4 regions of the Micromonospora sp. SL1-18 genome follow, and region 2 is predicted to be linked to each of the others. Evidence: riboswitches for the same ligand, from Rfam matches in the RefSeq annotation. Region 2 holds a riboswitch; each other region holds the start of a gene.
The links. A riboswitch is a leader RNA that binds a small molecule or an ion and turns the genes downstream of it on or off. The one in region 2 is predicted to bind cyclic di-AMP.
Positions count from the first base shown of each region.

Region 1: linked by a shared signal. The riboswitch ahead of ACNAW0_RS02370 (C39 family peptidase) and the one ahead of ACNAW0_RS03565 (coiled-coil domain-containing protein) in region 2 are both predicted to bind cyclic di-AMP.
Region 3: linked by a shared signal. The riboswitch ahead of ACNAW0_RS09235 (transglycosylase family protein) and the one ahead of ACNAW0_RS03565 (coiled-coil domain-containing protein) in region 2 are both predicted to bind cyclic di-AMP.
Region 4: linked by a shared signal. The riboswitch ahead of ACNAW0_RS23410 (NlpC/P60 family protein) and the one ahead of ACNAW0_RS03565 (coiled-coil domain-containing protein) in region 2 are both predicted to bind cyclic di-AMP.

Region 1 covers NZ_JBLROA010000003.1:124,500-132,491, reverse strand. The annotation lists gene ACNAW0_RS02385 (D-ribitol-5-phosphate cytidylyltransferase) at 1-157, shown strand, start outside; gene ACNAW0_RS02380 (CDP-glycerol glycerophosphotransferase family protein) at 189-1,904, shown strand; gene ACNAW0_RS02375 (alpha/beta fold hydrolase) at 1,917-2,684, opposite strand; gene ACNAW0_RS02370 (C39 family peptidase) at 2,786-3,655, opposite strand; cyclic di-AMP (ydaO/yuaA leader) riboswitch at 3,859-4,000, opposite strand; gene ACNAW0_RS02365 (hypothetical protein) at 4,291-5,070, opposite strand; gene ACNAW0_RS02360 (hypothetical protein) at 5,222-5,731, opposite strand; gene ACNAW0_RS02355 (acyltransferase family protein) at 5,889-6,485, opposite strand; partial or broken gene ACNAW0_RS02350 (acyltransferase) at 6,562-6,852, opposite strand; gene ACNAW0_RS02345 (RNA-guided endonuclease InsQ/TnpB family protein) at 6,879-7,992, opposite strand, start outside.
Region 2 covers NZ_JBLROA010000005.1:51,254-59,245, reverse strand. The annotation lists gene ACNAW0_RS03570 (hypothetical protein) at 1-303, opposite strand, end outside; gene ACNAW0_RS03565 (coiled-coil domain-containing protein) at 412-1,479, opposite strand; cyclic di-AMP (ydaO/yuaA leader) riboswitch at 1,484-1,617, opposite strand; gene ACNAW0_RS03560 (cation diffusion facilitator family transporter) at 1,763-2,677, opposite strand; gene ACNAW0_RS03555 (HelD family protein) at 2,765-4,882, opposite strand; gene ACNAW0_RS03550 (hypothetical protein) at 5,115-5,444, opposite strand; gene ACNAW0_RS03545 (DUF3145 domain-containing protein) at 5,769-6,257, shown strand; gene ACNAW0_RS03540 (glycoside hydrolase family 3 protein) at 6,298-7,980, shown strand.
Region 3 covers NZ_JBLROA010000014.1:1,342-9,333, reverse strand. The annotation lists gene smpB (SsrA-binding protein SmpB) at 1-128, opposite strand, end outside; gene ACNAW0_RS09255 (DUF6236 family protein) at 383-1,465, shown strand; gene htpG (molecular chaperone HtpG) at 1,557-3,449, shown strand; gene ACNAW0_RS09245 (LLM class flavin-dependent oxidoreductase) at 3,568-4,473, opposite strand; gene ACNAW0_RS09240 (glycoside hydrolase family 3 protein) at 4,672-6,492, shown strand; cyclic di-AMP (ydaO/yuaA leader) riboswitch at 6,635-6,808, shown strand; gene ACNAW0_RS09235 (transglycosylase family protein) at 6,808-7,467, shown strand; gene ACNAW0_RS09230 (YbaB/EbfC family DNA-binding protein) at 7,651-7,992, shown strand, end outside.
Region 4 covers NZ_JBLROA010000058.1:21,394-28,095, reverse strand. The annotation lists gene ACNAW0_RS23425 (zinc metalloprotease) at 1-843, shown strand, start outside; gene ACNAW0_RS23420 (pyridoxamine 5'-phosphate oxidase family protein) at 910-1,455, opposite strand; gene dcd (dCTP deaminase) at 1,534-2,112, shown strand; gene ACNAW0_RS23410 (NlpC/P60 family protein) at 2,184-3,218, opposite strand; cyclic di-AMP (ydaO/yuaA leader) riboswitch at 3,231-3,368, opposite strand; gene ACNAW0_RS23405 (N-acetylmuramoyl-L-alanine amidase) at 3,605-5,650, shown strand; gene ACNAW0_RS23400 (C40 family peptidase) at 5,714-6,702, opposite strand, start outside.

The DNA of each region.
Region 1 (7,992 bases), on a different contig from region 2:
CGAGGCCGTCGCGCAGGCCTCCCTGGACGTGCTCGTCTCCGACCTGACCGGTCAGGTCATCGACGTCCGCCGCGCCCCCGGCGAGCTGGCCGCCACGGTGGGCACGCAGCCCGGCGCGCAATCGCCTGAGCAAGTGCCCACGGGCGTCGGCGCCTGACCGGGTCAGGCAGCGGGACGGGACGATCCAGATGCGCGGTGACCTGGTCCGGAAGGCGCTCGCCCGGGCGCTGACCACCGGGCTGGCGGTGCTGGCCTTCCTCGTGGCGGCGCTCACCGGGGCGACCGACTGGGGGTTGGCGGTCGCGGTCACCGCCCTGGTCACCGCCGGATGGGAACGGCGGGTCCGGCCGAGCGCCGACGGCGTCGCCGAGTCGGTGCTCGTCGCTGCCGGAATCCTGGTCGGGTACGCCCGCCGGCTCGACGACGGCTTCGACCCGGCACTGGCCGCCACCGCGCTGGTGCTGCTCGGCCTGGTACTGCTGGTGGGGCCGCTGCGCGACGCCGGCGCCCTGGAGATCCGCACGGCCAACCTTCCGGTCCGCTCCTGGACCCCGCTGGTCGCCGACCGGCTCGGCGACGTGCTGCTGGTGCTGCTCACCCTGGTGGCGGTGGCCGCCGGCCTCGCCCTGCCCGCCTGGGTGGCGCTGGCCGCCGCCCTGCTGGTCGGCGCGGGCTGCGGCGCGCTCGGGCTCGACCTGGCCCGGCGCCGGTTCCGACCGTCGGCCGGGGGCGGGCCGGTGGGCCGCGCGCTGCGCCGGCACCAGCCTGAGTTCGTGCTTTACTTCTCCGCCCCGCCCGGCTCGGCGTACCAGGTCACCATGTGGCTGCCGTACCTGGAGCGGATCGGCCGGCCGTTCCTGGTCCTGGTGCGGGAGCCGGAGTTCCTGCCCGCCATCGCCGCCGCGACCCGCGCGCCGGTGGTCTGCTGCCCGACGCTCAAGGCCATGGACGAGGCCCTGGTGCCGAGCCTGCGGGTGGCCTTCTACGTCAACCACGGCGCGAAGAACAGCCACTGCCTGCGCCTCTCGCAGCTCACGCACGTGCAGCTGCATCACGGCGACAGCGACAAGGCGCCCAGCGCCAATCCGGTCTCGGCGATCTTCGACCGGATCTTCGTGGCCGGGCAGGCCGCGATCGACCGGTACGCCCGGGCCGGCGTGACGATCCCCGCCGAGAAGTTCGTCGTGGTCGGCCGGCCCCAGGTGGAGGCGATCGAGGTACGCCGGGAGCCGGCCCGCGGCCTGGCGCAGCCGACCGTGCTCTACACGCCCACCTGGACGGGGCACCACGCCGACGCGAACTACTGCTCGCTGCCGGTCGCCGAGACGGTGATCCGCCGGCTGCTGGACCGGGGGGCCACGATCATCCTGCGGCACCACCCGTACACCACGCAGAACCCGGCCTCGGCGCGGCAGCTGGCCCGGCTGGCCGAGCTGCTGGCCGCGGACCAGGCGAAGACCGGCCGGGCGCACCTGTGGGGGGCGGCGGCCACCCGCGAGCTGACCCTGACAGACTGCGTCAACCGCTCCGACGCGCTGATCTCGGACGTCTCCGGGGTGGTCTCCGACTGGCTCTATTCCGGCAAGCCGTACGCGGTCACCGACATGGGCGCCGACGGTGAGCACTTCGTCGCACGGTTCCCCCTCGCCGGCTCGGGTTACGTGCTGCACCGGGACATGTCCAACGTGGACGAGGTGCTGACCGAGCTGCTCGACACCGACCCGAAGGCGGCGGTTCGCTGGGCCACCCGCACCCGCTACCTGGGCGACTTCCCCACCGAGTCGTACACCGAGGCGTTCCTCGACGCCGCCCGCCGCGAGCTCGACCCGGGCTGGGACCCGCCGGGCCCGCGCGCCACCGACATCGTCGCCCCCGACGGCTCGCCGCTCTCCCCCAGCGCCTGACGGGCGACGGCGTCACGGCCGGCCGGGCGCGGCGAACGGCGCGAGCAGGTCGAGGACGGCGGTGGGATCCTCGACGTGGGCGCTGTGCCCCAGGCCGGGAAGGGTGACGACGGGCACGCCCAGCTCCTTGAGCTGGGCGTCGGTGACCATCGGGTCGTGCTCGCCCCGGGCCAGCACGACCGAGGCGTCGGTGTCGGCCAGCAGGGCCGGCAGGTCCGGCGCGCCGACCGCGAACGCGGCCGGATCCATGGCCAGCCGCCAGCGGCCGTCCTCGCACCGCAGCCCGGCGTCCACCACCGGGTGGTCGGGGGCGAAGAGCCCCACCAGCCCGGCCACCCGCAGGTAGCGGCGGGCCGCCTCGTCCCGGCTGGCGAACCAGGTCACCGGCCGCTGGGCCAGCTCGCGCGCCTTGTCCAGCTCGGCCGGGGACCAGGTGACCTTGATGCCGAGCCCGATCACCGCGTCGACCGGCAGCCGCCGCGACCGCGCGGCCAGCGCCAGCGCCACCACCCCGCCGAGCGAGTGCCCGAGCAGCACCAGCCGGTCCCGGGGCCCGAGCCGCTCGGCCACCGGGCCGAGCCCCGCCACCACCCGCTCGGTCAGGGCCGCGAAGGAGTACGCCGGCAGCGGCGGCGACCAGCCGTGGCCGGCCAGGTCGGGGGCGAGCCAACGGCCCGCCCAGCGATGCTCCAGCTGCGGCGCCCAGGGCAGCCACACCTCACCGGTGGCACCCAGGCCGTGCAGCAGCAGCAGATGGCGGGCTCCCGTCTCGTCGGCCATACGGCGCAGTGTGCCACCGGACCGGCACGACGCGCGAGACCCCCGCGTACGCGGTCGGGCACCGGCTCGCAGGAGCCGGTGCCCGACGGGGAGGGGTGCGATCAGGCCGAGTAGCCTCGGGTGGCGGCCCAGTTCGCCAGGTCGATGGTGGTGATCCAGTACGAGGGCATCGCCGGGTTGGCCGAGTCGGCGATCAGCGCGGTCCGGCCGTTGTTCTTGTAGCCGACCACCGCGATGTAGTGGCCGCCGGGGAACGAGTGCCAGCCGCCGTCGGTGTCGGTGGCGGAGCCGGCGATGTTGACCACGACGCCACGACGGTGGCTGATCGCCTTGACCAGGTCGGCCTGGAGCTGGTCCATCTGCGCCGGCGTCGCGGCCTGGCCGGGGATCACGTGCGTCCGGTACGGGCTGCCCTTGACCATCTGGTTCAGCCCCCGGGTGGTGTCCTCGGCCGAGTCGGTGCCGTTCATGCCGGCGTTCAGCGGGGCGACCATCGCGTCCTGGGTGGTCTCGATGCCGCTCGCGCTCAGGGCGTTGCGCACGGCGGCCGGGCCGCAGTTCCAGTAGTCGGTCTGCGCCTCGTAGTTGTAGTTGAGGATCTTGCTCGACGGCGGCTTCGGCTTCGGCTTGCGGGTGACGTCCGGGTTCGCCTTGGCGGTGCTGGGCTTCGCCGACGGCGACGGCGACGCGGACGGGCTCGGCGACGCGCTCGGCGAGTCGGACTGGGACGGCGCCGGAGCGGCGGCCTGCGCCTCGCCGCGGCTGGCGACCTCACCGAGCCGGGGGGCCAGCTCGGTGACGGCGGACGCGCGCTCCTGCTGGGCGGGCGCGTCGCCGGTGCCGGTCAGCGCGACGCTGACGCCGCCGGCCAGCACGAGGGCCGCGGCGGAGCCGGCGACGATCTGGTAAGGGCGCTCGGTCACGAGGCGCCGCAGCTTACGGTTCAGGTGGTGCTTCACGTGTTCCTCCACGAGGGGCTGTGCGGCACACGCCGGCCCGACGCGCGGACGAGGTCACGCGCGTTGCCAGGCGGGATGGCCGCGGGAAGGGAAGCGCCCGGTGAGCCGGGCTGCGAGGGCGGTTACCGGAACTCGGCTCGCCGGTCAGGCGAGCGAGGGCACCGCCACTCCGTGGAGGCGGGGGGAGGATCGGGGGGTGGATGGCACGAGGAGGGCACTCCTTCCGTGGCCGCCTACCGGGTTAGCTGACGGATTCGGGCGGGAAGTAGGCCCTACCGCGGGTCGCAGCTCGCGGATTCACCCCGGTGTTGCACTGGGTCCCCGGTTCGTTTGATCACGATTGAGCGGGTCGGTACGGCGTCGCCACATGCGATCGGAAACCGCACCAGACGCGCCGACACTACCGGTGAGTTCACCGCCTGCCAAGCGCTCCTACCTGCTTAAACATCGGAATTGCGACGCCGACCGGAACAGCAGGCAACCTGACGTCACTCAATGGGACAAGCAGTTATCACGGGACTGCCGGGCCCGAATCGGACAACGGGTGGATGATCGGCCCGGAATTGCGGGAGTCGATCACCCGAGCCTACCCGGATGACCGTTTCCGCGCTTGCGGTGACCTCGCTCACCAGATTTTTGGTAACGATTCAGCCGACCCGCGCGGGACGGAAGCGGGCAGTGCGGACGCCGGTCGCGCCGGCCGGCACCGCCGCGCGGGCCAGGGCCACCGGCTCGGTGCGGCGTACCGAGACCGGGCGGGGGCGCAGCGCCTCAGCGGCGGCGTACGCCTCCGCGGCCAGGGTGCGGGCCGCCTCGGCGGCCACCTCGGCGTCGCGCCACGCCCGCTGCTCGCGCTCGGTGGCGGCCCGCCAGCCGGCCCGCCGGCCGTCGCGTGCCGCCCGGGCCAGGACGAACTCCTGCTCGGCCGGGTGCCGGCGCGGGTTCCACCCGTTGCGGTGGGCGAGGACGTCGGCGAGCTGCCGGCCGGTCAGGTCGCCCCGCCAGTGCGCCGCCATCGCCGCGTGGTGCAGCCACCGCTCCCGGGCCGCGTACTCGGCCGGCGTCCGGGGGGTCCGCGGCTCGGGCAGCACGACGGCGCCGGCGAGGCGCCGGGCGGCCTTCTCGGACTCGTCGTACGCCTCCCAGGCCCGTTCGGCCGCCTCCTGGGCGGTCAGCCACTGCTCGCGGCGCCGACGGGCGGTCCGCGCGGCCCCGGCGGCGGCCACCGCCACCTCGTCGGCGTACCGGCACAGGTCGGCGCGGCGGGCCGCCTCCTCGGCGGCCGGATCGGGGGCGGGATCCACCGGGCGCTCCGGCCGGGTGACCAGCACGGTCAGCACGCCCAGGGCGAGCAGGAGCAGGACCGACCAGATGGCGGCGGCCTCGGGAACCTTGGCGACGAAGTGATAGAGAACGATCTTCTGCATTGGTCGGTACCTCACGGGAACGGCGTGGCGGAGAGGCCCACACGGGCCCGCGGGGCGGGGCGCGACCGGGTACGGGCGCCGTCTGGCCGTCGTCGGGCGGGTGCGGGGTGAGGTTCGGTAAGGCAAGCGCGGGCCGCGGCCCGCGGGATCGTCAGCGGGCGGGCGGGGCCCGGGGGCCGGCGGCAGCCGGGACCAGCCCGACCAGGACACGCTGCCGGTCGACCGGAGCGGCCACGACCCGACCGGGCCCGCCGACCGAGAGGACCGCCCGCTCGGCATGGTCCAGGTCGCCCTGGACGACCTGCCGCTGGGCGGCGCCGGCCGGGTCGGTGCCGGGCGCCGCATGCTCGCCGCGGCCGGCCACCGCACCGGGCGCTCCCGTCCCGGCCCCGGCGACCGCGTCGGCGGCCCGGTCGGACCAGCGGAGCAGCCCCCGGAGGGCCGGGTTGGCACCGGGCTCGGGAGCGCTCAGGTGCCCGGCCCGGAGGGCCGACGTGTCGACTGCGGGCGTGGGGGCAGCCGCCTGAGCCGTCGCGGCCGGGCCCAGGGGCAACGCGGCGGCGCCGAGCGAGCAGGCGGCGACCACGGCCAGGCTGGCCAGCATGCGGGCGGTCCAACGCGCCACCCACCACAGGGGACAGGTGAGCGCGATCGGAAGCACGGATCCAAATTACCGCCGAAACGGCCGGAAAGCACCATCGCCGGGCGTGTCGCACTGGCCGAGGGAAGGCGGCACCGCCCAGGGTGGACAGCGGCCGGGCGGCGGGCTCCCGCCACGGGTCCGGCGGCGGAAGGACGCCGCGCGGCGGCCACCCGGCTCAGCCCGGGTCGCGCTGCCCGGCGTACTCGACCGACCTGGGCCGTGGGACGCGGACCGCGACCGGCGCGGCGGGGGTGGCCGGCGGGCGGGGCCCGCGCGATGGTCCCAGCCGGCGCATCATCGGCGTCTCCACCCAGCGGTGCAGGGCCGCGGCGAGCAGCAGGTTGACCACCAGGAAGGCCAGCACGAAGAGCGGCCCCCACCAGCCGCCCAGCCCCTCCCCCCAGTGGCCGGTGAGCCGCAGCACGGTCTTCATCACCAGGACGTGCACGAGGTAGAAGGCGAACGAGACCTCACCGAGCCAGATCATCGGGCGTGACCGCCACGGCGTCCGCCGGCCGTGCACGTCCGCGTCCGCCGCCGCGGTGATGACCAGGAGGTACGCGACCGCGAGCAGGGCCGCCCAGAACTCCGCGCGGATCCACTGGGCGGCGATCACCCAGATGGCGGCGAAGAGCAGGCTGGCCAGGGGCAGGGTCGGCCCGCGCCACCGGCCCCGGCGCAGCAACTCGGCCGCCGCGACGCCCATCCAGAACTCCAGCGACCGGGCCATCGGGAAGACCTGGGCGAACCACCACCGGTTCTCCTCGGGCACCAGCAGCTGACCGGGGCCAGAGGGCCAGGATGAGCAGCGGCGCGGCGACCACCGCCACCCACAGCAGGCCGGTGCGGGCCCGGCGCAGGTAGGGCAGCACGAACGGCAGGCAGAGATAGAAGGCCAGTTCGCAGGAGAGCGACCAGCTCACGTTGTTGACGCTGTAGTAGTACCCGTCGAAGGGGAGCCAGGCCTGCACCAGGAAGAGGTTGCCGAGCGCGGCCCATGGGGCGATCGGGTCGGCGAACCAGAACGCGACGGCCAGCGCCACCACGAACATCACCAGGTGGTTCGGATAGATCTTGGCCAGCCGGCAGCGCAGGAAGGTACGCCGCGGCTCGCCGTCGCGGTACGACCAGACCAGCACTGAGGATGAAGAAGAACTGCTTCCTACTAGTTGCTCATTGTTGAGCGGTTCGGATGTTTCGCTCTCCGCCTGGCCGTGGTGGCTGGGCTGGAGTCCTGGACCGGCAGTCTGGTCCGGTGGCGATCGGCCCGGTCCTGCAGGATCTGCTTCACCCGCTGGTGTGGGGTGTGCAGGGCGATATCGGGATCGCCTAATCGGTGCAGGATGTTGATCGCGGCGTTCACGTCGGCCTGCCACACCACCCCGCACGCGGTGCAGTAAAACCGGTCCCCGCTACGGCGGCCGAAGCGTCCGCAGCGGTGACAGGTTTGTGAGGTGTAGGCGGCGTTGACGGGAACGAGCGCAGAACCTCTACGCTCCGACACGTTCTTCAGCGCCTCGGCGGTGACTCCCTTGGTCCACGCGGCGAGACGCCGATTGATGTTCTTGCCGAGCTTCTTGCGGGCGGTGAAGCGTTTGGTGAGGTCTTCGGCCACGATGGTGGCGGCCTTGTCGATGACCTCGTGCACGGCGGTGAAGATTTCCGTCCGCACCCGGGCCCGGTGGCGGGTGGCCTGCCGGTCCCGTTTGGCGGTGCCGAGGTTGTTGACCTTGATCCGCTGCGCCTTCGCGTGGTTACCGCGGGCGGCGGCGGTGTTGGCGATCGAGCGCAGCTTCGCCCGGCGCCGGTTGCGTTCCTTCAGCCGATCCGACTCGCTGGTCAGCAGCTCACCGAGCCGTTCACCGTGGGGCTCGCCGTCAGAGTCGGTGAGGGCCTCGGTGTAGCCCTTGTCCACACCGACCGTTGCCTCACCGCACGACCGTCGGGATGACGGCAGGTGCGCTGCGTCGATCTGGTAGTGCACCTCCACCCGACCGCCCCGCAGGATCAACCGCAGCGTTCCCGTCGGCGCGACCGTCGTCGACAGCGGGATCCTGACCATCTTGCGGGGCTCAAGACCAGGAACAACCAGCCACAACCGGCCCCGCCCATCGACGGCGTTATTGTAGTTGTCGGCGCGTACGACGATCTGATCGTGCGTGCGGTTGCGGCCCCGCTTCCAGTGCCGGCGCATCTGCCGAGCCAGGAACGGGTCGTCCGCCCACCGGTCGGCCTCCAGCGCGTCGAACATCCGCTTCCGCTGTACCGGATCGTCGGTG
Region 2 (7,992 bases):
CAGCACCAACCCCAGCATCGCCGTGGTGATCACGAACTTGACCAGCACCCAGCGCCAGCGCAGCAGCCCCCACGGGGTGAACAGCGCGCTGGCCAGCCCGACCAGCCAGACCAGCACGCTCAGCGGGGCGAAGAGGTACGTGACCAGCAGACCCGCCGCTGGATAGACCACCTCGGGGTCGGCTCCGCGTAGGCCGGCGACACCGAGGGCCAGCAGCACCAGGTCGACGCCGAGCCAGCCCAGCGCGGTGACCAGGTGCAGGGTGAGCAGGGCCTTGCGTCCGGCGGGTGAGAGTCGGCTCATGCCCCGATGCTCGGTCCTCGCCGGCCCCGCGTCGTCGGACGCACGGCGACCTCCGACGTACGTCGGTGGGCGTAGGTGGCCCGCCGGGCGGCGGGCCACCGGCGAGCCTCAGTACACCGACAGGTGCACGTGGTTGGTGTGGTCGCTGGACGGGTCGCCGTTGCCGCCGCTGTACGCCTTCCAGCCGCTGCTGGGCAGCCAGATCTGCTTGTACCAGATCACGTAGAGCACGGCGAGCGGGTCGGCGTTGCGGATGAAGTACGCGGCCAGGTTGTTGCCGTACGTCTTGTCGCCGCCGGTGGCCACCCCGCCGAAGCCGCCCTTCTGGGCGGCGAAGTCGCAGGCCCGGCCCTTGGGGTGCTCGCCCGAGCCGCTGGGCCGGTAGCAGGAGACGTAGCGGGTGAACCCGGCCGCCTTGGCCTGCTGGAGCGCGTGCATCATGCGCGGGGTGATGCAGCCGTTGGCCGGGGTCGGGTCGTTCACGCTGCACGACTCCGAGGGCCAGGAGCCGTCGGCGTTGCGCGGTGCCGCCTTGGCGTTGGCCCGCGAGGTGCCCTGCACGCTGCCCCCGCCGCTCGTGCTGGCGGCCTTCTTGTTGGCCAGTTCCAGCGCGTGTTCCGCCTGTTCCTTGCGCTTGGCCATCACCGCGACCTGCTTGCGTTGCTCCCGGATCTCGCCGTCGAGCGCGGCCTGGGTGCGGGTGGACTGGTCCCGGGTGTCGATCAGGTTGCGCAGCGCGCGGTCCTCGTGCGCGGCGACCTGTTGCAGCGTGGCGGCCCGGTCCATGAAGCCCTCCGGGCTGCTGGTGTCGAGCAGCGCCGCGGCGGTGCCGAGCCGCCCGGTCCGGTACGCGACCCCGGCGATCTCGCCGACCTTGGCGTCGCGTACGCCCAGCTCGGCGTTGACGGTCTTGAGCTGGGTGGTGAGCTGTTGCTGCCGCTGCACCGACCGCTTCAGCGCCGCCCGCGCGTCCAGCCAGCCCTTGCTGGCCGCGTCGAGCTGAGCGCGCAGCGCCGGGGTGCCGCCCTCGTCGCCGGGCGGGGCGGCAAGCAGGCCGGTCGGGGCGGCCGCCGAGGCGGGGGAGACCGGCGCGGCCGCGACGCCGAGGGCGAGCGTCGCGACGAGCAGGGCCGCCAACCGGGCGGCCGTCCGTCGTACAGGTGCCACAGGTGGCATTCACGTGTCCTTCCGTCAACCGCCGACCGGGTTAGCTGACGGGTTCGGGACGGAAGATCCCTACCGCTGACGCGGATGCACCCCAGGAACGTGGTTCCCCGGCTCGCCGTGCTGCTGGCGATTAGGCGACGGCCGCCGCCCCGGCGCCGAAACGCGCCGCCGGGTGGAGACCGCGACCGAGCCTACCGGCCGTACGCCGACCGGCCCCCGGCGACGGGGACCGAGAATCGGGCTAAAGCCGGCACAGATGCACAATAGCCACTTGAATTTAAGTTTGTCCTAATTACCACTCCACAGGTCCGCATGCGCCGGTTGACGCTCCGGGTTCGATCTGCAACGTGGCGTGATCGATCCGGAAGTCCTCGTGCAGTGCGGCCCGCGCCGCGGCCAGCACCTCGCCCACCTCCGCGCCGGGCGTCGTGGTCAGGTGCGCCGAGGTCACGTCCATGCCCGAGGTGAGGGTCCAGACGTGCAGGTCGTGCACCTCGGCGACCCCAGGCACAGCGGCCAGCCGATCGCGCACCGCGGTCACCTGGAGGTGCTCCGGGGCGGCCTGCACCAGGATGCGCACCGCGGCCCTGCCGAGCCGCCAGGTGCGCGGCAGGATGAACAGCCCGATCGCGACGGCGACCAGCGGGTCGGCCCACCACCAGTCGGTGAACGTGATGACCAGGGCGGCGGCGATCACCCCGAGCGAGCCCAGCACGTCGCCGAGCACCTCCAGATACGCTCCGCGCACGTTGATGCTCTCCTGCGCGCCCGTCCGCAGCAGCGCGAACGCGGCCAGGTTGGCGAGCAGGCCGAGCACCGCCACGGCCAGCATCGGCCCGGCGAGCACCTCCGGCGGCCTGCCGAACCGGCGTACCGCCTCGACGAACACGTAGGCGGCGACCGCGCCGAGCAGCACCGCGTTGGCGAGCGCGGCCAGCACCTCCAGCCGGTAGAGCCCGAAGGTGCGTTGCGGATCGGTGTTGGCCCGCCGGGTGGCGGTGATCGCGGCGAGCGCCATGCCGATGCCAAGCACGTCGGTGAACATGTGCCCGGCGTCGGAGAGCAGGGCCAGCGAATCGGTGGCGAACGCGGTCCCCGCCTCGGCCAGCATGAGGGCGGCGAGCAGCCCGAGCGCGGCCCAGAGCCGACCCCGGTGGCGGTGTGCGGCGTTGGTGACCGTGCCGCTGTGGTCATGACCTGCGCCCACGCCCACACCCTTTCGCCCGTCACCCCGGCGGGGCCCAATTTATGCTCACATCGCTATGTATGCAAGTGAGCCGGGGCCCGACCGTCGTCAGCCGACCGGGTCGAGGGTGGTCAGGCGCTGGGTGGCCCGGGACAGCGCCACGTAGAGGGTCCGTACGCCCGAACCCTGATCGGCCCGGATCTCGCTCGGCGCCACCAGCACCACCCCGTCGTACTCCATGCCCTTGGCCTGGAGGCTGGTCACCACCTGGAGTCGGCCGCCGCCGAGGTCGCCCAGCCAGCCGGCGACCTCGTCCCGGCGCGGCACCGGCGTGATCACGCCGACCGTCCCTTCGACCTCGGCCAGCAGCGCGCCGGCCGCGGCCACGGTCGCGGCCGGCAGCTCGGCGGCGGGCACGATCCGCTCGACCGGCGGCACCCCGGTGGAGCGCACCGCGGTCGGCAGCGCCAGGTCCGGGTAGCGGCGGCGGATCTCCGCCGCCGCCACCGCGAAGATCTCGGCGGAGTTGCGGTAGTTGGTGGTCAGCTCGTACCGGTACCGGCGGCGCTGCCCCAGCGCCTGGTCCCGGGCCCGGGTCAGCTCACCCGCGTCACCCGTCCAGGCGGTCTGCGCCGGGTCGCCCACCACGGTCCAGGAGGCCAGCCGGCCCCGGCGGCCGATCATCCGCCACTGCATCGGGGAGACGTCCTGCGCCTCGTCGACCACCACGTGGGCGTAGTCGCGGTAGTCCTCCGGGCGCTCCCGGGCGGCGGCCCGGGCCGCCCGCTGCCGGTCGGCGAACGTGCTCAGCTCGCGAACGCCCCCGGCGAGCTGGAACGGGTCGCGCCTCGGCTTCGCCCGCTGCACCGGCTTGCCGAGCAGCGCGTCCAGCTCGTCCAGCAGCGCGATGTCGGCGATGGTCGGCCCCTCGGCGTCCAGGGTCCGGTACGCCCGCGTCAGCAGCCGGATCTCGTCGGCCGCCAGGATCCCGCCGGCGTACCGGCGCAGCCGCTCGGGGCGGGCCAGCCAGCCGAGCACGTGCCGCGGGTGCAGCCGGGGCCACCAGGCCTTGAGGAACTCGCGGAACTCCGGCCGCTCGATGATCTCGTCCTCGAACGCGGGCTGCTCCGGCAGCCGGCCGATCCGCAGCCCGCGAGCCTGTCCGTACAGGGCGGCGAGGACGGCGTCGAAGCCGCCCCGTCGCACCTCGTTGCGGCGCGCGCCGCGCGGCAGGGCCCGGTCCCGGATCGCGTCCAGCTCGGCCCGGCCCAGCCGGAGCAGCTCGCCCCGGTAGAGCAGGCGCAGCTCGGTGGGGGAATCCGGCACCGCGTCCCGGACCGCGCGTTCCAGCACCCGGCGCATCCGCAGCGACCCCTTCACCGCCGCCACCTCCGGCAGGTCGGTACGGGTCGCCGACATGCCCGGGAAGAGCGAGCCGAGCGAGTGCAGGGTGGCGGTCTCCTCGCCGAGCGAGGGCAGTACCGAGGCGATGTACTCGACGAACACGCCGGACGGGCCGACCACCAGGATGCCGCCGCCGGCGTACCGGGACCGGTCGGAGTAGAGCAGGTACGCGGCCCGGTGCAGCGCGACCGCGGTCTTGCCGGTGCCCGGGCCGCCGGAGACGATCGTGACCCCCGAGCCGGGGGAGCGGATCGCCTCGTCCTGCTCGCGCTGGATGGTCGCGACGATGTCCCGCATGCCCCGCCCGGTGGCCCGGGACAGCGTGGCCAGCAGCGCGCCGTCGCCGACCACCGCCATGTCCGGTGGCGCCGCCTCCGGGTCCAGGAGGTCGTCCTCGATCCGGGTGACCCGCTCCGCCGACGACTGGATGGTGCGCCGGCGTACCACGCCCATCGGCTCGGCCGGGGTGGCCCGGTAGAAGGCGGCGGCGGCCGGCGCCCGCCAGTCCACCACCAGCGTCTCGGCGTTCTCCCCGCGCACGCCGAGCCGCCCCACGTGCAGCACCTGCCGGGTACGCAGGTCGAGCCGGCCGAAGACCAGCCCCTCGTGCTCTGCGTCCAGCACGTACCGGCGCTGCGCGGCGTGGAACACCATCGCGTCCCGCTCCACCAACGCGCCGAAGTTGCCGACCCGGGCCAGCCGGTAGCCCTCCCGCTCGGCGTCGGCGGCCGAGCGGCGCAGTTCCGCCAAGCGGGCGTACACCCGATCGAGATGCCGCTGTTCGGCGGCGATCTCCCGGTCCAGGGTGGTCTGGTCGCTCAAGGCGGGGGCTCCTGTGGTCACGCGGCGGGCACGGTGGGCTGAATGAGGGTACGGGCCGCCGCTCGGGCCCTCGTCGTGGCCATGCCGGTGGCCGTGCCCGGCGGTGGCGGTTGCCCGTTATCCGGGCGATCGCACCCCGTGCCCGCCGGACCCCTCGCCGGGGAAGCGGCGGAGACGACGAACCGCCCGCCGGACGACCCGGCGGGCGGTTTGGGTGACGCGGGTGAGGGACTCAGCCCTCGAAGACGCCGGCCTCGACGAGGCGCTTCTCGGTGGCGTCCCAGCCGTGCTCGGGGTAGGCGGCGGCGAGGCCGTTGAGCTCGGCGCGGACCTTGGTGGCGTGGCCGGCGGCGGCCAGCGTCCGGATCTCCTCGACGAAGGCCTCGGAGTCGGTGCGCAGGCGCACGGTCTTGCCGTTGGTCAGGTTGCGCACGTAGGCGTGCTTGCCGCCGTTGAGCGGGATGAGGTACTTGAACTCGCCCAGCACGCTGAGGGCGCCACCCTGGCCAGCCTGGCCGGCCCGGACTGACGCGCGCGCGGTCTTAGAGGTGTTGCTCGCCACGGAAGTACTCCTTGCAGACGTACGGGAGGACTGAAACGTCCGGGGGCTGGTGCGGGTGACGCCCGGGGTGAGCGTCGGCCCGCGAAGATTGTGCGGCGGCACAGAACCGCCCAGAGAACTGTACACGACCTCGACACCTGGCTGGTCATCGCGCCGTCAGGAGGGTCAACCGGGTCAGCCACCCGGGTATTTCCGACGGCCGACACCGGCGAATTTTCCGATTCGCTGGCGCACCATCCGCCACACCGGTCATCATGTGTTGCAAGCACCACTCGGGTGACGAGGTCGTAGGGGAAGACGCACCTCGCTCTCCGGGAGGTCACCGTGCCAACGCGTGGCGTCGTATACGTCCACTCCACCCCACTCGCCGTGTGCTCTCACGTCGAGTGGGCGATCGCGCGCGTCCTCGCCGCGCCGGTCAACCTGCACTGGACGGCCCAGCCCGTCGAGCCCGGTGCCCGGCGCGCCGAGTGCGGGTGGACCGGTAGCCCGGGGACGGGTGCCGAGCTGGCCGCTGCCCTTCGGCAGTGGCCCATGATCCGTTTCGAGGTGACCGAGGAGCCGAGCCCGGGCGTCGACGGCGAGCGGTTCATGTACGTCCCGGGGCGGGGCCTGTTCCGGGCCACCGTCGGCGCGGCCGGCGACATCCAACTCGGCGAGGACCGGCTGCGTGCCATCCTGGCCTCCGCCCGCGCCGAGGCGCTCGGGCACGCCCTCGACAAGGCGCTCGGCACCGCGTGGGACGCCGAACTGGAGCCCTACCGGTACGCCGGCGACGGCGCTCCGGTGACCCTGCTCACCCGGGTGGGCTGACCGAAGGTCAAGTTGCCCCGATACGCGTAAAACTGATGGGATGGGCCCTGTGTCGACCATCCCTCGGCGTAGCTTCGTCGCGCTCACCGCACTGACCGCACTGCTCGTCTCCGGATGCTCGGGATCGCCGGGCCCTGCCCCGTCCGCCGCCACCCCGGCCGCCCGGGCCGCGGAGCTGGTGCGGACGCTCGCCGACGAGGACCTGGTCGGGCAGGTACTGATGCCCTACGCGTACGGCAGCTCGGCCACCCAGGTCTCGCCCGGGTCGGCCGCCGGCAACCGTGCCCTCGCCGGGGTGAACACCCCCGCCGAGATGGTGGCGAAGTACCGCCTCGGCGGGGTGATCCTGGTCGGGTTCAGCGCCGATGACCCCACCTCCGCCAACCAGGTCACCACCAACGTCGACAACCCGCGGCAGGTCCGCCAGCTGACCACCGGCCTGCGGGAGGCGGCCGGCAAGCTCGCCGCCGGCCCGGCACCCTTCCTGATCGGCACCGACCAGGAGTACGGCGTGGTCACCCGGATCACCGACGGGGTGACGCTGCTGCCCAGCGCGCTCGCCGTCGGCGCGGCCGGCGAGTCGGCGCTCACCGAGACCGCCTGGCGGGCCGCCGGCGCCGAACTGGCCGCCATGGGGATCAACATGGACTTCGCCCCGGTCGCCGACGTGCTGGCCACTCCCAGCACGGTGATCGGCTCCCGCTCCTTCGGCGCCGACCCCGAGCAGGCCGCCGCCCAGGTGGCCGGCGCTGTCCGGGGCCTGCAGGCCGAGGGGGTGGCGGCCAGCGTCAAGCACTTCCCCGGGCACGGCCTGAGCGCCGCCGACTCGCACAAGGACCTGCCGGTCGTCGGCCAGTCCCGTGCCGTGCTGGACGACACCGCGTTCCCGCCGTTCCACGCCGGGATCGACGCGGGCGCCATGGCGGTGATGTCCGCCCACCTCGACATCCGGGCGATCGACCCGGGCACCCCCGCCACCTTCTCCCACAAGGTCCTCACCGACGTGCTCCGGGGCCAGCTCGGCTTCCAGGGCGTGGTGATCACGGACGGGATGAACATGGCGCCGGCCAAGCGCTGGTCGCCGGGGGAGGCCGCGGTCCGGGCCCTGAACGCCGGCAACGACCTCATCCTGATGACCCCGAACGTGAGCGAGGCGTACGACGGGCTGCTCGCCGCGCTGCGGGACGGCTCGCTGCCCCGGGCCCGGCTGGTCGAGGCGGTCACCCGGGTGCTGACCATGAAGTTCAAGCTGGCCGACCGGCCCGCCCCCGACATGTCGACGCTGGGCAGCGCCGAGCACCGTAAGGCGGCCGACGACCTGGCCGCCGCCGCGGTCACCGTGCTGCGCGGCCGCTGCGACGCGGCCCCGGTGGCCGGGCCGGTCACCGTGACCTCCGCCGGCAAGCGGGACCGCGCCCGCGCCGCGCTGACCGAGGCGCTCACCGCCGCCGGGGTCGACGTGGTGCCGAAGGGCGGCCGGATCGTGCACCTCGTCGGGCACGGCGACAGCGCCGCCGACCTGCGGGCCGACGCGGCCGTGACGGTGGCGATGGACACCCCGTACGTGCTGGCCGACGCCACGTCGCCGACGTTGCTGGCCACCTACTCGTCCAGCCGCGCGTCGATGACCGCGCTGGCCGGCGTGCTCGCCGGCAAGGCCCGACCGACCGGCCACTCGCCGGTCCCGGTGACCGGCCTGCCCGCCACCACCTGCGCCGCCTGACCCGTACGGCGT
Region 3 (7,992 bases), on a different contig from region 2:
CCCTCGCGCAGCGACTTCACCTCGGTGCCGGCCAGCACGATGCCGGCCTCGTACGTCTTGAGGATGGTGTAGTCGTGCCGCGCCTTCTTGTTGGAGGCGATCAGCTTCCGCCCGTTCTCCCTGGCCACGCCCACCTCCCGTTCGTCAACCCGAGCAGGATACCCGCGACCGAAGCCGGTCCGGCCGGGCTCGAACATCGCCTGGCCCGACCGGCGACGGGTGGCGCATTGCTGTTCGACAATGGCGTGGTGAGTGACATCGCGCTCTACCACCCGTACGTCGACTTTCGGGACGAGGCGTGGCTGAAGGGCGCCGTTCTCTACTGGCCGAAGATCGCCCGGATGGTCCCCGACACCACTGGACCAGTGGCGACTCCGAGACGGTGCGGCAGTTCCGGGACGAGCTTGATTGCATCGTCGACGTACGTCTTCGGCAGCGAGACTACGGCGGCCCGCTCGATCGGGTCGAGGGACTCTTCTTCCAGTTCCTCGATCTGCACCTGGAGGAACTGCTTCCCCGGTACGGCGTTCGACTTGGGATTGATCCGATCACCGAACGCGGGGCGAACACCGGGCGGTTCGAGCCGCGTGACCCCCGCCTGATGTCGGTGCTGCCCGGCAAGGTGTTGTGGTCGCTGGCGGCCCAGCTGGCCGACGACGGTCTGCTGGTCCCGCTCGAGCACGTGCGTGACGACGGCCGGCGCGAGCGGCTTCCTTATCTGGGGCTGCACCGGGACCTCGCGATGCTCTACCTCGCGGTGCTCGCGGACACCGTGGCGCGGGAAAACCGGATGGCGACCGTCACCGACCTGCCGGTGGCCCTGGCGACGACCGGCGGCTGGACCACCGACTCGATGGCCGCCGCGCTGCTGGGCCACCCGGAACCGGCCCCGGTCGCGGACCCCGTGCCCGCCCAGTCCTTCGCCGTCCTGGCGCTGGCGGTCGCCGTGCCGGGAAACCTGCGTGACGTGCCGGTGTGTCGGATCGTCGAGGCCCGGCGCCACCTCCAACCGGAGCTGCTCGCCTATCGCGCCTACCTCGATTCACTGGCGCCCGCCCTCGCCGAGCTGGGTTCGGTGCCGGACCCGGCGGTCCGGTCGGCGCATCTGCGGACGATGGTCGAGCGGGAGATCGTGGACCGGATCGACGCCACCGGCCGGCAGTTGTCGAAGCTCGGCCTGGAGCCGGTTCGCGCGCTGCTCACCACCCAGACGCTGGTCCCGCCGGCGGCCCTCGCCATGCTCGGCGGTGCACTGGACCTTCCCCCGGTGGTGACCGGATCGGGGGCGGTGGCGGCCACCGTCGTGAGTGCGACGGCCGCCATGCTCGGCAGCCGGAACCAGCTCCGGCAGGCCCACCCGACCGGCTACCTGCTGGGACTGCGCCGAGAGCTCGGGGCCAGCCAAGCGGTGGCCGCGGTGCGGGCCCCGTATCGCCGGGCGGCGGGGACGGACCGCCGCGGGTGACGGGCGGCGTCGACGCGACCCGCCGGTGCCCCCGCCGTCACACCTCGTATCCTTTCCGCCGGAAGGCCCGCATAAGTCGAAGGGAGTCGGTGTGAGCGACCGGGTCGAGACGTTGGAGTTCCAGGCCGAGGCCCGTCAGCTTCTCCAGCTGATGGTTCACTCGATCTACTCGAACAAGGACGTCTTCCTGCGCGAACTGATCTCGAACGCGTCCGACGCGCTGGACAAGCTGCGGCTGGAGTCGCTGGTCGACAAGGATCTCACGGTCGACACCTCCGACCTGCACATCGAGATCGAGGTCGACAAGGAGGCCCGTACGCTGACCGTGCGGGACAACGGCATCGGCATGTCCCGCGACGAGGTGGTCGCGCTGATCGGCACGATCGCCAAGTCCGGCACCGCAGAGCTGCTGCGCAAGCTGCGCGAGTCGAAGGACGCCGCCGCCTCCCAGGAGCTGATCGGCCAGTTCGGCGTCGGCTTCTACGCCACCTTCATGGTGGCCGACAAGGTGGCTCTGCTGACCCGCCGCGCCGGGCAGAGCGGTGGCACCCGCTGGGAGTCCACCGGCGAGGGCACCTACTCGGTGGAGGCGGTGGACGAGGCACCCCAGGGCACCTCGGTCACCCTGCATCTCAAGCCCGTCGACGCCGAGGACAACCTGCACGACTACACCGCCGAGTGGACGATCCGGGAGATCGTCAAGCGATACTCCGACTTCATCGCCTGGCCGATCCGGATGACCGTCGAACGGTCGGGCGAGGACGACGCCACCACCCGCGAGGAGCAGACGCTCAACTCGATGAAGGCGCTCTGGGCCCGCTCCCGTGACGAGGTCGACGAGGCCGAGTACAAGGAGTTCTACCGGCACGTGGCGCACGACTGGGCCGACCCGCTCGAGACCATCCACATGCGGGGCGAGGGCACCTTCGAGTACGAGGCCCTGCTGTTCCTGCCGTCGCACGCCCCGCTCGATCTCTTCTCCCCGCAGGGGCGTCGCGGGGTGCAGCTCTATGTCAAGCGCGTGTTCATCATGGACGACTGCGACGCGCTGATGCCCAACTACCTGCGCTTCGTCAAGGGCGTGGTGGACGCGCACGACCTGTCGCTGAACATCTCCCGGGAGATCCTCCAGCAGGACCGGCAGATCCGTGCCGTGCGTCGCCGCCTGGTCAAGAAGGTCCTCGCCACCCTCAAGGAGATGTCGGCCGAGTCGTACCGCACCTTCTGGTCCGAGTTTGGCGCGGTGGTCAAGGAGGGGCTGCTCGAGGACCCGGACAACACCGAGGCCCTGCTCGACCTGGTCCGCGCCGCCTCCACCCACGACCCGGCCGAGCTGACCACCCTGCGCGACTACGTCGAGCGGATGAAGGACGGCCAGACGGAGATCTACTACGCCACCGGCGAGTCCCGGGCCACCATCGAGAACTCCCCGCACCTGGAGGCGTTCCGGGCCAAAGGCTACGAGGTGCTGATCCTCACCGACCCGGTCGACGAGGTCTGGGTCGAGCGGGTCGGCCAGTACGACGGGAAGACCCTCCGCTCGGTGGCCAAGGGCCAGGTCGACCTGGAGACCGACGAGGACAAGGAGAAGGCCGAGGCCGAGCGCGAGGAGTACGCCGACCTGCTCACCTGGATGAGCGGCGCGCTCGCCGACAGCGTCAAGGAGGTCCGGCTCTCCTCCCGGCTCACCACCTCGCCGGCCTGCGTGGTCGGCGACGCGCACGACATGACGCCGACGCTGGAGAAGATGTATCGGGCGATGGGGCAGGAGGTGCCGCAGGTCAAGCGGATCCTCGAACTCAACCCGGCCCACCCGCTGGTCACCGGGCTGCGCAAGGCGCACGAGCAGGGCGGCGAGGCCACCGCCCTGACCGAGACCGCCGAGCTGCTGTATGGCATGGCGCTGCTCGCCGAGGGCGGGGAACTGGCCGACCCGTCCCGGTTCACCCGCATCCTCGCCGACCGGCTCGCCCGCACGCTGTAGAGCCGTTCTTCCGCCCGCCGCGGCAGTCACGCCGCGGCGGGCGGCAGTGAGTCACCTGCGGGGGGCTCAGGCCTGCCCACCGCCTGCTGCAGGTCGCTGAAGTCGCCCGGGTTGCGGATCAGGTCGACGCGGCGCGTTCGGCGGCGACCAGTTCGCGGACCGCGGGCGCAACCTCCTGGGCGAAGAGCCGGATCGCGGTGGGGTCGTCGGCGCCGAGGATGAACGCGGAGATGCCGTGGTCCAGGGTGAGTCCGGCCAGTTCCTCCACCCACTGCTCCGGGGGCCCGGCCAGGAAGCCGGAGGAGGACCGGGCGAACCGGCCGGAGACGTTGAGCAGCCGCCGCACCGAGCGCGGCTCCCGTCCGGCCGCCTCGGCGCTCTCGTCGATCAGCGCGTTCATCCCCGACAGCTCGGCCGGCCCGTTCGGCAGGTAGGACAGCGACGGCAGCCAGCCGTCCGCCGCCCGCCCGACCAGCCGCAGCATCCGCGGCTTGTACGCGCCCACCCAGATTCCCACCGGGTGTGCCGGCGCCGGACCGCGCTTCGCCCCGACCACCCGGTAGTGCTCACCCTCGACCCGGACCATGTCGCGCCGCTCGGTGTCCCAGGCCTCCCGGATCACCTGGATCGCCTCGTCGAGGGCGTCCACCGCCTGCCCGGGGCTCAGCCGTCGCCCGCCGACCGCCTCGATCGCCTCCCAGAACGCGCCGGCCCCGAGGCCCAGCTCGACCCGGCCGCCGGTGAGCAGGTCCAGGCTGGCCACGCTGCGCGCCAGCACCACCGGCTGGCGCAGGGGCAGGTTGAGCACGTTTCCGGCCAGCCGGATTCGGCTGGTCGCCGCGGCCACGAACGACATGAGCGTCCAGGTGTCCAGGAAGCCTGGCTGGTACGGGTGGTCCTGGAAGGTGACCAGGTCCAGGTTGACCTGTTCGCAGAGCTTGGCGAGCGCCACCACCTGTTCGAACTGGTCGGCGGCGGGGGTGATGAAGCCGCCGAAGGCCAACTCGTGTCCGTAGTCAGTCATGTCTCTCCGCCTGCATATTCCTGGGCCCGGCGGCCCTGCCGGACCTCGCCACCGTAGTCCGTGCCGGGATGACGCGCCCGCCGCTCCCGGAACCGCAAGGTTTGTTCACGATGTGCCTAACTCAGTGGTATCGATGAATGTCTGACCGGCATAGGGTGCTGGTGAACGGCCTCAGCGTTCCTCCGGAAGGAGTGACCCGTGATCCGCCACCGCCCCCTCGGCCTCGCCCTCCTCGTCGCGGTCACCGCCCTGGGCGCGCCCGCCCCGGCCACCGCCGCCGGCTACCCGTACCAGGACCCGACGCTGCCGGTCGCCACCCGCGTCGCCGACCTGCTCTCCCGGATGACCCTGGACGAGAAGATCGGCCAGATGACCCAGGCCGAGCGGGGCTCGGTCACGGCGAGCGACATCACCGCGTACCGGCTCGGTTCGGTGCTCTCCGGCGGCGGATCCGCGCCCACGCCCAACACCGCCACCGGTTGGGCGGACATGTACGACGGCTTCCAGCGCGGTGCCCTCGCCACCCCGCTGGCGATCCCGATGATCTACGGCGTTGACGCGGTGCACGGGCACAACAACGTGTACGGGGCGACGATCTTCCCGCACAACATCGGCCTGGGGGCGACCCGCGACCCGGCACTGGTGCAGCAGATCGGCCAGGCCGTGGCCGAGGAGGTCGCTGGCACCGGCGTCGACTGGGATTTCGCGCCCTGCCTCTGCGTCGCCCGCAACGACCGCTGGGGTCGTACCTACGAGTCGTTCGGTGAGACCCCCGATCTGCCGTCGAGCATGTCCACCCTGGTCACCGGCCTGCAGGGCAGCACGCTCGGTGGGGCCACCTCGGTGCTCGCCACCGCCAAGCACTACGTGGGCGACGGCGGCACCACCGGCGGGGTGGACCAGGGCAACACCCAGCTCAGCGAGGCCGACCTGCGGGCCGTCCACCTGCCCCCATTCCAGGCGGCGGTGCAGCGTGGCGTCGGCGCGGTGATGATCTCCTACAGCAGCTGGAACGGCGTGAAGATGCACGGCAACCAGTACCTGATCACGACCGTCCTCAAGGGAGAGCTGGGCTTCTCCGGCTTCGTCGTCTCCGACTGGAACGGCATCGACCAGATCGACGGCAAAGCCGGCTTCACCGCCGCCGAGGTCACCATGGCGATCAACGCCGGTATCGACATGGTCATGGTCCCCACCACCTGGAAGACCTTCATCAGCATGCTCCGCGCCGAGGTGCAGAACGGGCACGTGCCGATGAGCCGGATCGACGACGCCAACCGGCGGATCCTCACCAAGAAGTTCGAGCTCGGCCTCTTCGAGCGGCCGTACACCGACCGGAGCTGGACCCCGACGGTCGGCAGCGCCGCGCACCGGGCGCTCGCCCGGCAGGCCGTCCGCGAGTCCCAGGTGCTGCTGAAGAACTCCGGCGGCGTTCTGCCGCTGGCCCGGGACAACAACAAGATCTTCGTGGCCGGCAAGAACGCCGACAACATCGGCAACCAGAGCGGCGGGTGGACCATCTCCTGGCAGGGCTCGTCGGGCAACATCACCCCCGGCACAAGCATCCTCCAGGGCCTCCGTGCCGCGGTCGGTCCGACCACGACGGTCACCTACAACCAGCGCGGCACCGGCATCAACAGCAGCTACCGGGCCGCGATCGCGGTGGTCGGCGAGACACCGTACGCCGAGGGCCAGGGCGACCGCACCGGCGCCATGAGCCTGGACCGGGAGGACCTGCGCACCATCGCGACCCTGCGCAATGCCGGCGTACCCGTGATTGTGGTGCTGGTCTCCGGCCGGCCGCTGGACGTTGCCAGCGAGCTGCCGAACTGGACCGCGCTGCTCGCCGCCTGGCTTCCGGGCACCGAGGGTGCCGGCGTGGCCGACGTCCTCTTCGGCGGGTACGTGCCGACCGGAAAACTGCCGATGACCTGGATGAACTCCGCCAGCCAGCAGCCCATCAACGCCGGTGACGGCCAGCTTCCGCTCTTCCCGCAGGGCTTCGGCCTGACGTACTGAAGGGCGCTTGTAAGGCACCTGTGGACGTTACGCAACTCGTATGGTGCGGCCTTCGCTCGGCCGGGTGAAGAACTTCACAAGAAGTGGGCGATCGTCCGATTCCGTCCCTAACGTCGGCTGTGTTCGCGATCGCGGACACCACGGGCCGGTAACGCCTAATCCCGCCGCCGGCCCGTCGGTACCTGGACCTCAGGCGGGAGCGGGGGACCCACAAGTTCCTCGGTGCTCGACACCTCGGGGTGAAGCCGCCGTCCGGCGGCCGGGCTCCTCGGCCCGAACCCGACAGCTCACCTCGTCGGCGTGGAGGAAACCCACATGGCAACTGAATACGTCGCACGTAATCGACGACTCACCCAGCGTCGCGTCGTCGTCGGGGCGTTGGTCGTCGGCGCCGCCACCGGTGCCGCCGCCGTCCTCGGGCCAGCCGCCCCGGCCAGCGCGTCCAGCGTGAACTGGGACGCCGTCGCCCAGTGCGAGTCCGGCGGAAACTGGCACATCAACACCGGCAACGGCTACTACGGCGGTCTCCAGTTCTCGAAGAGCACCTGGAACGGCTACGGCGGCCAGAGGTACGCCAGCCGGGCCGACCTGGCCAGCCGCAGTGAGCAGATCGCCATCGCCGAGAAGGTCCTCGACGGGCAGGGCATCGGGGCCTGGCCGGTCTGCGGCAAGAAGGGCGGCTCGACGAAGCACTACTCGTCCACGTCGGAGTCCGCCAGCCAGAACTCGCCGAAGAAGGCGACCAGCAAGCGGGCGTCGCGGGACGAGCGACCGGCGACCCGCAGCTACCGGCGTACCGCGCCGAGCACAGGCGGCGCCGAAACCTACGTGGTCGAGCGCGGTGACACGCTGTCCGAGATCGCCCAGGAGCGGAGCCTCACCGGCGGCTGGCACGCGCTGTACGAGCGCAACAAGCAGGTGGTCGGCGACGACCCAGGCCTGATTTTCCCGGGCCAGCAGCTGAGCCTGCACTGACGCCCGCGAGCCGGGCGGCATCCGCCGCCCCGCGTCCCGCGCTGAACAAGGAGTGGCCACCCCGCCCGGGGTGGCCACTCCTTGCGTGAAACAGACCGTTAGGCGGCACCGGGCCGGGTCGGTGCCGGCGGGCGTGGTTGCTATGGTCACCATGCTCCGGAAAGACGTGAAGAAAGCGCGGCTATGACCAACGACCCGTTCACCGCGGCCGCGAGCCTCGATGAGCTGCTCACCAGGACCCAGCAGGCGCTGTCCTCGATGCGGTCCCGGGCCACCGAGCATGCTGACGTCGACCCGGAACAGTTGCTCCGCGCCGAGGGCAGCGCGGCCGACGGACGCGTGCGCGCTGTGGCCGTCCAGGGTGGTCGGATCCAGTCCGTCGTCGTCGAACCCGAGCTGGCCGAGGCAGGGTGGGCAGCGGTCTGCGGGCATGTCGTGGTGGCCGTCAACGCCGCCCTCGCCGACCTCGACGCCCAGGTCAATTCCTCGGCGCGGGCCGACGTCGACGCCCTGGCCGCGCGGCTC
Region 4 (6,702 bases), on a different contig from region 2:
GCGCCGGCCGACCTCCACTCGAACGCCCGGGTGAAGGCCGGAGCGCACGTCCGGCACGACCCGAACGAGCTGACCGCCGCGCAGGTGCGGGAGCGCGAGGCGGATCTCGCCGCCGCGCTGGCCGAGCGGTCCAGGTTCCGCCTCGGGGCCGGGGCCGCGCCCCTGGCGACCGTGACCATCCCGGTCGTCGTGCACGTCATCCAGCGGGACAGCACCCGGGCGGGCGGCAACATCCCGGACTCGATGATCACCCAGCAGATCAGCGTGCTGAACCAGGCCTACAGCGGTGCCACCGGCGGCGCCGCGACCGCCTTCGGGTTCCAACTTCAGAAGATCAACCGGGTCACCAACCCGTCCTGGTACCCGATCGTCTCGGGCTCCTCCGCGGAGCGGTCCATGAAGACGACGCTGCGCGAGGGCGGCAAGAACACGTTGAACATGTACCTGGGTGAGCTGAGCGACAACCTGCTCGGCTGGGCGACCTTCCCGAAGAAGACGCTGGACAAGATGGACGGCGTGGTCGCGCTGAACGAGTCGCTGCCGGGCGGCACCGTGACCAACTACAACCTGGGCGACACGGGGACCCACGAGATCGGCCACTGGCTGAACCTCTACCACACCTTCCAGGGCGGTTGCTCGGGCCAGGGCGACGGCGTCTCCGACACCCCGGCCGAGGCGTCACCGGCCTACCAGTGCCCGACCGGGCGGGACACCTGCACCGCGCCCGGCCTGGACCCGATCCACAACTTCATGGACTACACCTACGACTCGTGCATGTACGAGTTCACCCCCGGACAGGCCAGCCGGATGCTGACCGCGTGGAACGCCTACCGCGCGGCGTAGCAGCCCAGCACGGCACGCCGGTGCCGGTCCCGTTCCACGACGGGGCCGGCGCCGGCTCTTGCGGGCTCAGGCGGCCGGCCGGCGGGTGTCGAACCCATGGCGACCACGTCGGGCCTCGGGTGCGACGGCGGCCCGGCGGGTCGGGCCGGTCGCCTGCGGGTCGAGCCAGACCCGCACCTGCGGCCGGCTCACGCCAAGGTAGGTCGTCTGGTCGCGCCGGGTCAGCATCGCCACGTCGACGGTGAACTCGAACAGCCGCCAGTCGACCTGCGGCGCGGCCCGACCGAGCGCGGCCACCTGGGCCACGATGGCCGGGTCGGTCACCGGACGGGCGCGGCCCGCGACGTACGCCTCGTCGTCGCTCTCCTCGGCTGGGAACGAGTGCAGCGCGTAGCGGCCGTCCCGTTCGAGGTCGCGGCGCTTGGGCGAGTCGATGACGAAGCAGTAGAGCCCTCCGTCGGTGATGACCGGGGAGACCGGGTGGACCCGGGGACCGCCGTCGGCGCGGACCGTGGCGAGGTAGCCGAAACCCGGCCCGTACTGCTGCAGGAGAAGGCGGATCTCGTCGGCGAGGCGGGGCTCGTCGGCGGCGAATTCGGACCAGGAAGCCATGCGGACATTCTATCGAACAAGTGTACGAGCGCGCAGTCCGACACGCAGGTCGCCCGTACCGGTCGCTATGGTGTTGCGATGCTGCTATCCGACCGCGACCTGGCCTCCGAGATCGAGGCGGGCACGCTCGCGCTGGAGCCCTTCGAGCCCGCGCTGGTGCAGCCATCCAGCATCGACGTACGCCTGGACCGGCTCTTCCGGGTCTTCAACAACCACCTCTACACGCACATCGACCCGGCGTCGCGGCAGGACGACCTGACCTCGACGGTCGAGGTGCCCGAGGGGGAGCCGTTCGTGCTGCACCCGGGCGAGTTCGTGCTCGCCTCGACGCTCGAGGTGATCTCGCTGGGCGACCAGCTCGCCGCACGCCTCGAGGGCAAGTCGAGCCTGGGCCGGCTCGGGCTGCTCACCCACTCGACCGCCGGTTTCATCGACCCGGGCTTCTCCGGGCACGTCACGCTGGAGCTCTCCAACGTGGCGAACCTGCCGATCACCCTCTGGCCGGGCATGAAGATCGGCCAGCTCTGCATCTTCCGGCTCTCGTCGCCGGCCGAGCACCCGTACGGCTCCGCGGTCTACGGCTCGCGCTACCAGGGGCAGCGCGGCCCGACCCCGAGCCGCTCCTGGCAGAACTGGCGGATCTGGCCGACCCGTTGACCGGCCGGCCCGGTGTTAACAGGGGCCCCTTCCTCTACCGCAGGCGTTAACAGGGGGCCCCTGCTTTCACCTCAGCCGGGGCGGCCGTAGCTGTTGATCTGGCCGTCGTCGACGCGTTTCATCGTGATCGGCTTGCCCGACTGGGAGGCGTGCACCACCCAGCCGTTACCGACGTACATGGCGACGTGGTGCAGGTCGCTGTAGTAGAAGACCAGGTCGCCGGGGCGCAGCTCGCTGCGGCTCACCCGCCGGGTGACGTTGTGCTGCTGCCGGGCGTTGTGCGGCAGCGAGGAGCCGGCCCTGTCCCAGGCCGCCATCGTCAGGCCGGAGCAGTCGTAGTGGTCCGGACCGGCGGCGCCCCAGACGTAGATCTTGCCGATCTGGGCGCAGGCGAACTTGACCGCGACCCCGGCGGGGCCACCCGGGTAGCCGGCGGGGCAGGGCGCCGGGCGCAGCGGGCCGCCACCGCCGTTGCCGTACACCTTGAGCCGCAGCTTCTGCAGCCGGGCGATCTCGGCGTCGATCTGCTTCTTCTTGGCCGCGAGCTGGGCCTCGGTCCGGGCCAGCTGGGCGATCATGTTGTCCAGCGGCTTCTTCTTCGCGGCCAACCGGTCGCGCAGGTCGGCCACGGCCTGCACCTGCCGCTGCTGGCGGTGCGCGAAGCGGTCGAGCAGTTCCAGGCTGTCGACCAGCTGGCCGGGCGACTTGCTGCCCAGCAGCGCGTTGACGGTGGAGATGTTGTCGCCCTTGTACGCGTTGACGGCGAGGCCGCCGACCTGCCCGAGGGCCTGATCGACCTTGGCCTGCAACGGGGCGATCTGCTTGGCCAGCGCGGCGGCCTTCTTGCGCTTGGCGGCGAGGTCCTCGCGGGTGGCGTTGACCTGTTCGATGATCGGTTCGAGCTTGTTCCAGTCCTGGTCGATCTGGCGCTCGATCTCGGCGACCGTCGGGTCGGCGTGGGCCGCCGTGGCGCCGCCGGTCAGGACGACGACGGTGCCGACCAGGGCCGCGAGGGTGGTGGTGAAGCGGGACCAGCGTGGACGCGGCGCAGCCGCCGACCGGTCGACCGACCGGACCGACGGTGGCCGCGGGGCATGGTTTGCCACCGGGCTCCGTACTCCTTCTTTCCCGACCGCCTACCGGGTTAGCTGACGGGTTCGGGCGGGAAGGGAGCCGCCCTACCGCACCGCGGTGCGGATTCACCCCAGGTACCTGGGTCCCCGGTTCGCACGGAGGCGACTCGGCGGTGTCCGACCGTCACCACCCGGGCTGGACGGTGAAGCTACCGGCCGACGAGTGAACAGAGTAGAGATCGCCGTTATCAATCCGCAACCCGAGACGCCGTGACACTCCGTACGCAAATTCTCGGCCACGACCGCCGAGGGTGAAGATTTCTTTCGGACTGCATCGTTATCTGGAAAGGTATTGACCGGACGCCATGCGCGGAGCAAGGGTGAGGAAGCAGTGACCCCCATCCCGATCTGGAGGTTTGATGCACCTCACAGCCCTGCCATCGCGCAGACGGATACTGCTGGCCGCCGCCGTCGCGGCGGCCACCGCTATCGCGACCACCGGTCCCACCGCGGCGGCGCCCCTCGCCGCCGGGACCACCGACAGCCCCGACCGCCAGCAGCAGTACGCCGCCGCGGCAGCGGAGTACGGCGTGCCGCAGAACGTGCTGCTCGGCGTCTCTTACCTGGAATCCCGCTGGGACACCCACCCAGGCCAGCCCAGCACCAGCGGCGGCTACGGCCCGATGCACCTCACCGACGCCGAGCAGGTCGCCTCGACCCCGTCCAGCGCGCACGTGGACGAGAACGAGGACCCGCGCGGCGACGAGTCCCGGCCGCTCAACCTTGACCTGACCGCCGCCGCCGAGCCGTCCGGGGACACCCTGCCCCAGGCTTCGCTGCAGACCCTCGACGCGGCCGCCAACCTGACCGGCGAGTCGAAGGAGACGCTGCGCGACGACGCGGCGGCCAACATCCGCGGCGGGGCGGCGCTGCTGGCGTCGTACCAGCAGCAGCTGGGTGGGCCGGTCGGTGCCGGCAGCGACCCGGCGGCCTGGTACGGCGCGGTGGCCCGGTATTCCGGCGCGGACACCGAGGACGCCGCGGCGGCCTTCGCCGACGAGGTGTACGACCAGATCAGCCAGGGCGCCAGCCGGACCACCGACGACGGCCAGCAGGTGACCCTCGCCGCCACGACGGTGAAACCGGACCAGTCCGGGCTGCACCAGCTCGGGCTGCGCCGCGCCGAGCGGCCGGACGGCCTGGAGTGCCCGGTCCGCCTCGCCTGCGAGTGGATCCCCGCGCCGTACGGGGAGTACTACATCCCGAAGACCAAAACCTGGGACTACGGCAACTACGACATCGGCAACCGGCCGGCCCAGCAGAAGCTCGAGTACATCATCATCCACGACACCGAGGGCTACTTCGGCCCCAGCCTGGGCCAGGTTCAGGACGTGACCTACCTGGGCTGGCACTACACGCTGCGGTCGGTGGACGGGTACGTCGCGCAGCACATCAAGGCGAAAAACGTCGGCTGGCACGCCGGCAACTGGTACGTCAACGCCAAGTCCATCGGCATCGAGCACGAGGGCTTCGCCGGCCACGGCACCTGGTACACCGAGGCGCTGTACCGGGCCTCCGCCAAGCTGGTCCGACACCTGGCGCTGCGGTTCCAGATCCCGCTGGACCGGCAGCACATCCTCGGCCACGACAACGTCCCCGGCATCGCCCCCGCGAACGTCGGCCCGATGCACTGGGACCCGGGCCCGTACTGGAACTGGTCGCACTACTTCGACCTGCTGAAGGCGCCGTTCCACTCGACCGGCACGCCGCACACCGGCCTGGTCACCATCGACCCGGACTACGCGAACAACAAGCCGGCCTTCTACGGCTGCAACCGGCAGCCGCCGGGCGTCCCGAAGCCGCCGCCGGACCCCGAGCCCTGCCCGCTGCGCGGCTCCTCCTCGGTCATCCTGCGCGCCGCCCCGAGCCCGACCGCACCGTTGGTCAACGACCTGGGGCTGAACGACAAGGGCACACCGAACACCATGTACATCTCCGACCACGGCGCCCGCGCCTCGGCCGGTCAGACGTACGCCATCGCCGAAATCCAGGGCGACTGGACGGCGATCTGGTACCTCGGCCAGAAGGCTTGGTTCTACAACCCGGCCTCGGCGCCGGCGGCGAAGTGGGCCAACGGCTTCGTGGTGACCCCCAAGCCCGGAAAGGCCACCATCCCGGTGTACGGGCGGGCCTACCCGGAGCGGGCCGCCTACCCGTCCACCATTCCCTTCCAGGGCATCGCTCCGCTGCAGTACACGTTCAAGGCCGGCCAGCGGTACGCGGTCGGCGGCGTCCTGCCGAGCGAGTACTACCGGGCCGTCTCCTTCGACGGCTCGTCGCCGGATGACCGCACGGTCGTCCGCGGCCAGCTCCAGTACGTGCAGGTCCAGTTCGGCCACCGGGTGATGTACGTCAACCTCGACGACGTGCAGATCCAGCCGGCGGCGGAGAACGCGCCCCGCTGATCCGGGACGAAACGAAGGCCCCCGGTCCGTGCGGACCGGGGGCCTTCGTGGTGGTCGGGAGGATCAGGTGACGCGGCGGAAGCCGGCGACCGGCATGTAGCTGAGCGAACCCACCTGGACCGGTTTGCCGGTCCGTGGCGCGTGCACCATGATGCCGTTGCCGAGGTAGAGGCCGACGTGGTGCAGGTCGCTGAAGAAGAAGACCAGGTCACCGGGGCGAGCATCGCTGCGGGACACGGCCCTGCCCTCCCGCCACTGCGCGCCGGTGAAGTGGGTGAGGGAGATGCCCGCCGCCTTGTAGGCGTACTGGGTGAGGCCGGAGCAGTCGAACGCGTTCGGGCCGGTGGCGCCCCACACGTACGGGTCACCGACCTGGGCGCAGGCCGTCTTGATGGCGGTCCGCGCCGCGTTGCTCACCACGCCGTCGATGGCCGGGCAGCCCGCCGGGCGGATCGAGGTCACCGGCAGCATCGCGGTCAGCCGCTTGATCTCGGCGTCGATGTGCTTCTTCTTGGCCGCCAGCTCGTCGCGCTGCTTGATCTGGGTGGCGATCAGCGCGTCCAGCTTCTTCTTCTGCGCGTTGTACTTGTCGCGGACGGCGAGCACGCCCGCGATCTGCTTGTGCTGCTGCTTGGCCAGCCGGTCCAGGATGACGAGCTGCTCGGCGAGGGTGCCCGGCTCGGTGCTCACCAGCAGGGCGCCGATGTCCTGCGCCGGGCCCGTCATGTAGTAGCGGGAGGCGATGTCGCCGACCTTGTTCATCGCCAGGGTCGACTCCAGCTCCAGCGGCACCATCTTCTTCTCAAGGTCCGCCGACTTCTTCTTGTTGGCCTTGAGCTGGGCGCGGACCTTGTTGTAGCTCTCGATGGTGGGCTCGAGCTGTTCCCACTGCTTGTCGATCTGTTGATCGATCTCGTCCACCGACGGCGAAGCGTGCGCCGGAGCCGCCAACAGCCCGGCACCGACCGCGACGGCCGCGACCAGGGTGAGGAGACGACGTACGACCCGGCGCGCTCCGATCGGTCGGAGGGAGAGCTGGCTCGAGGCGTGAC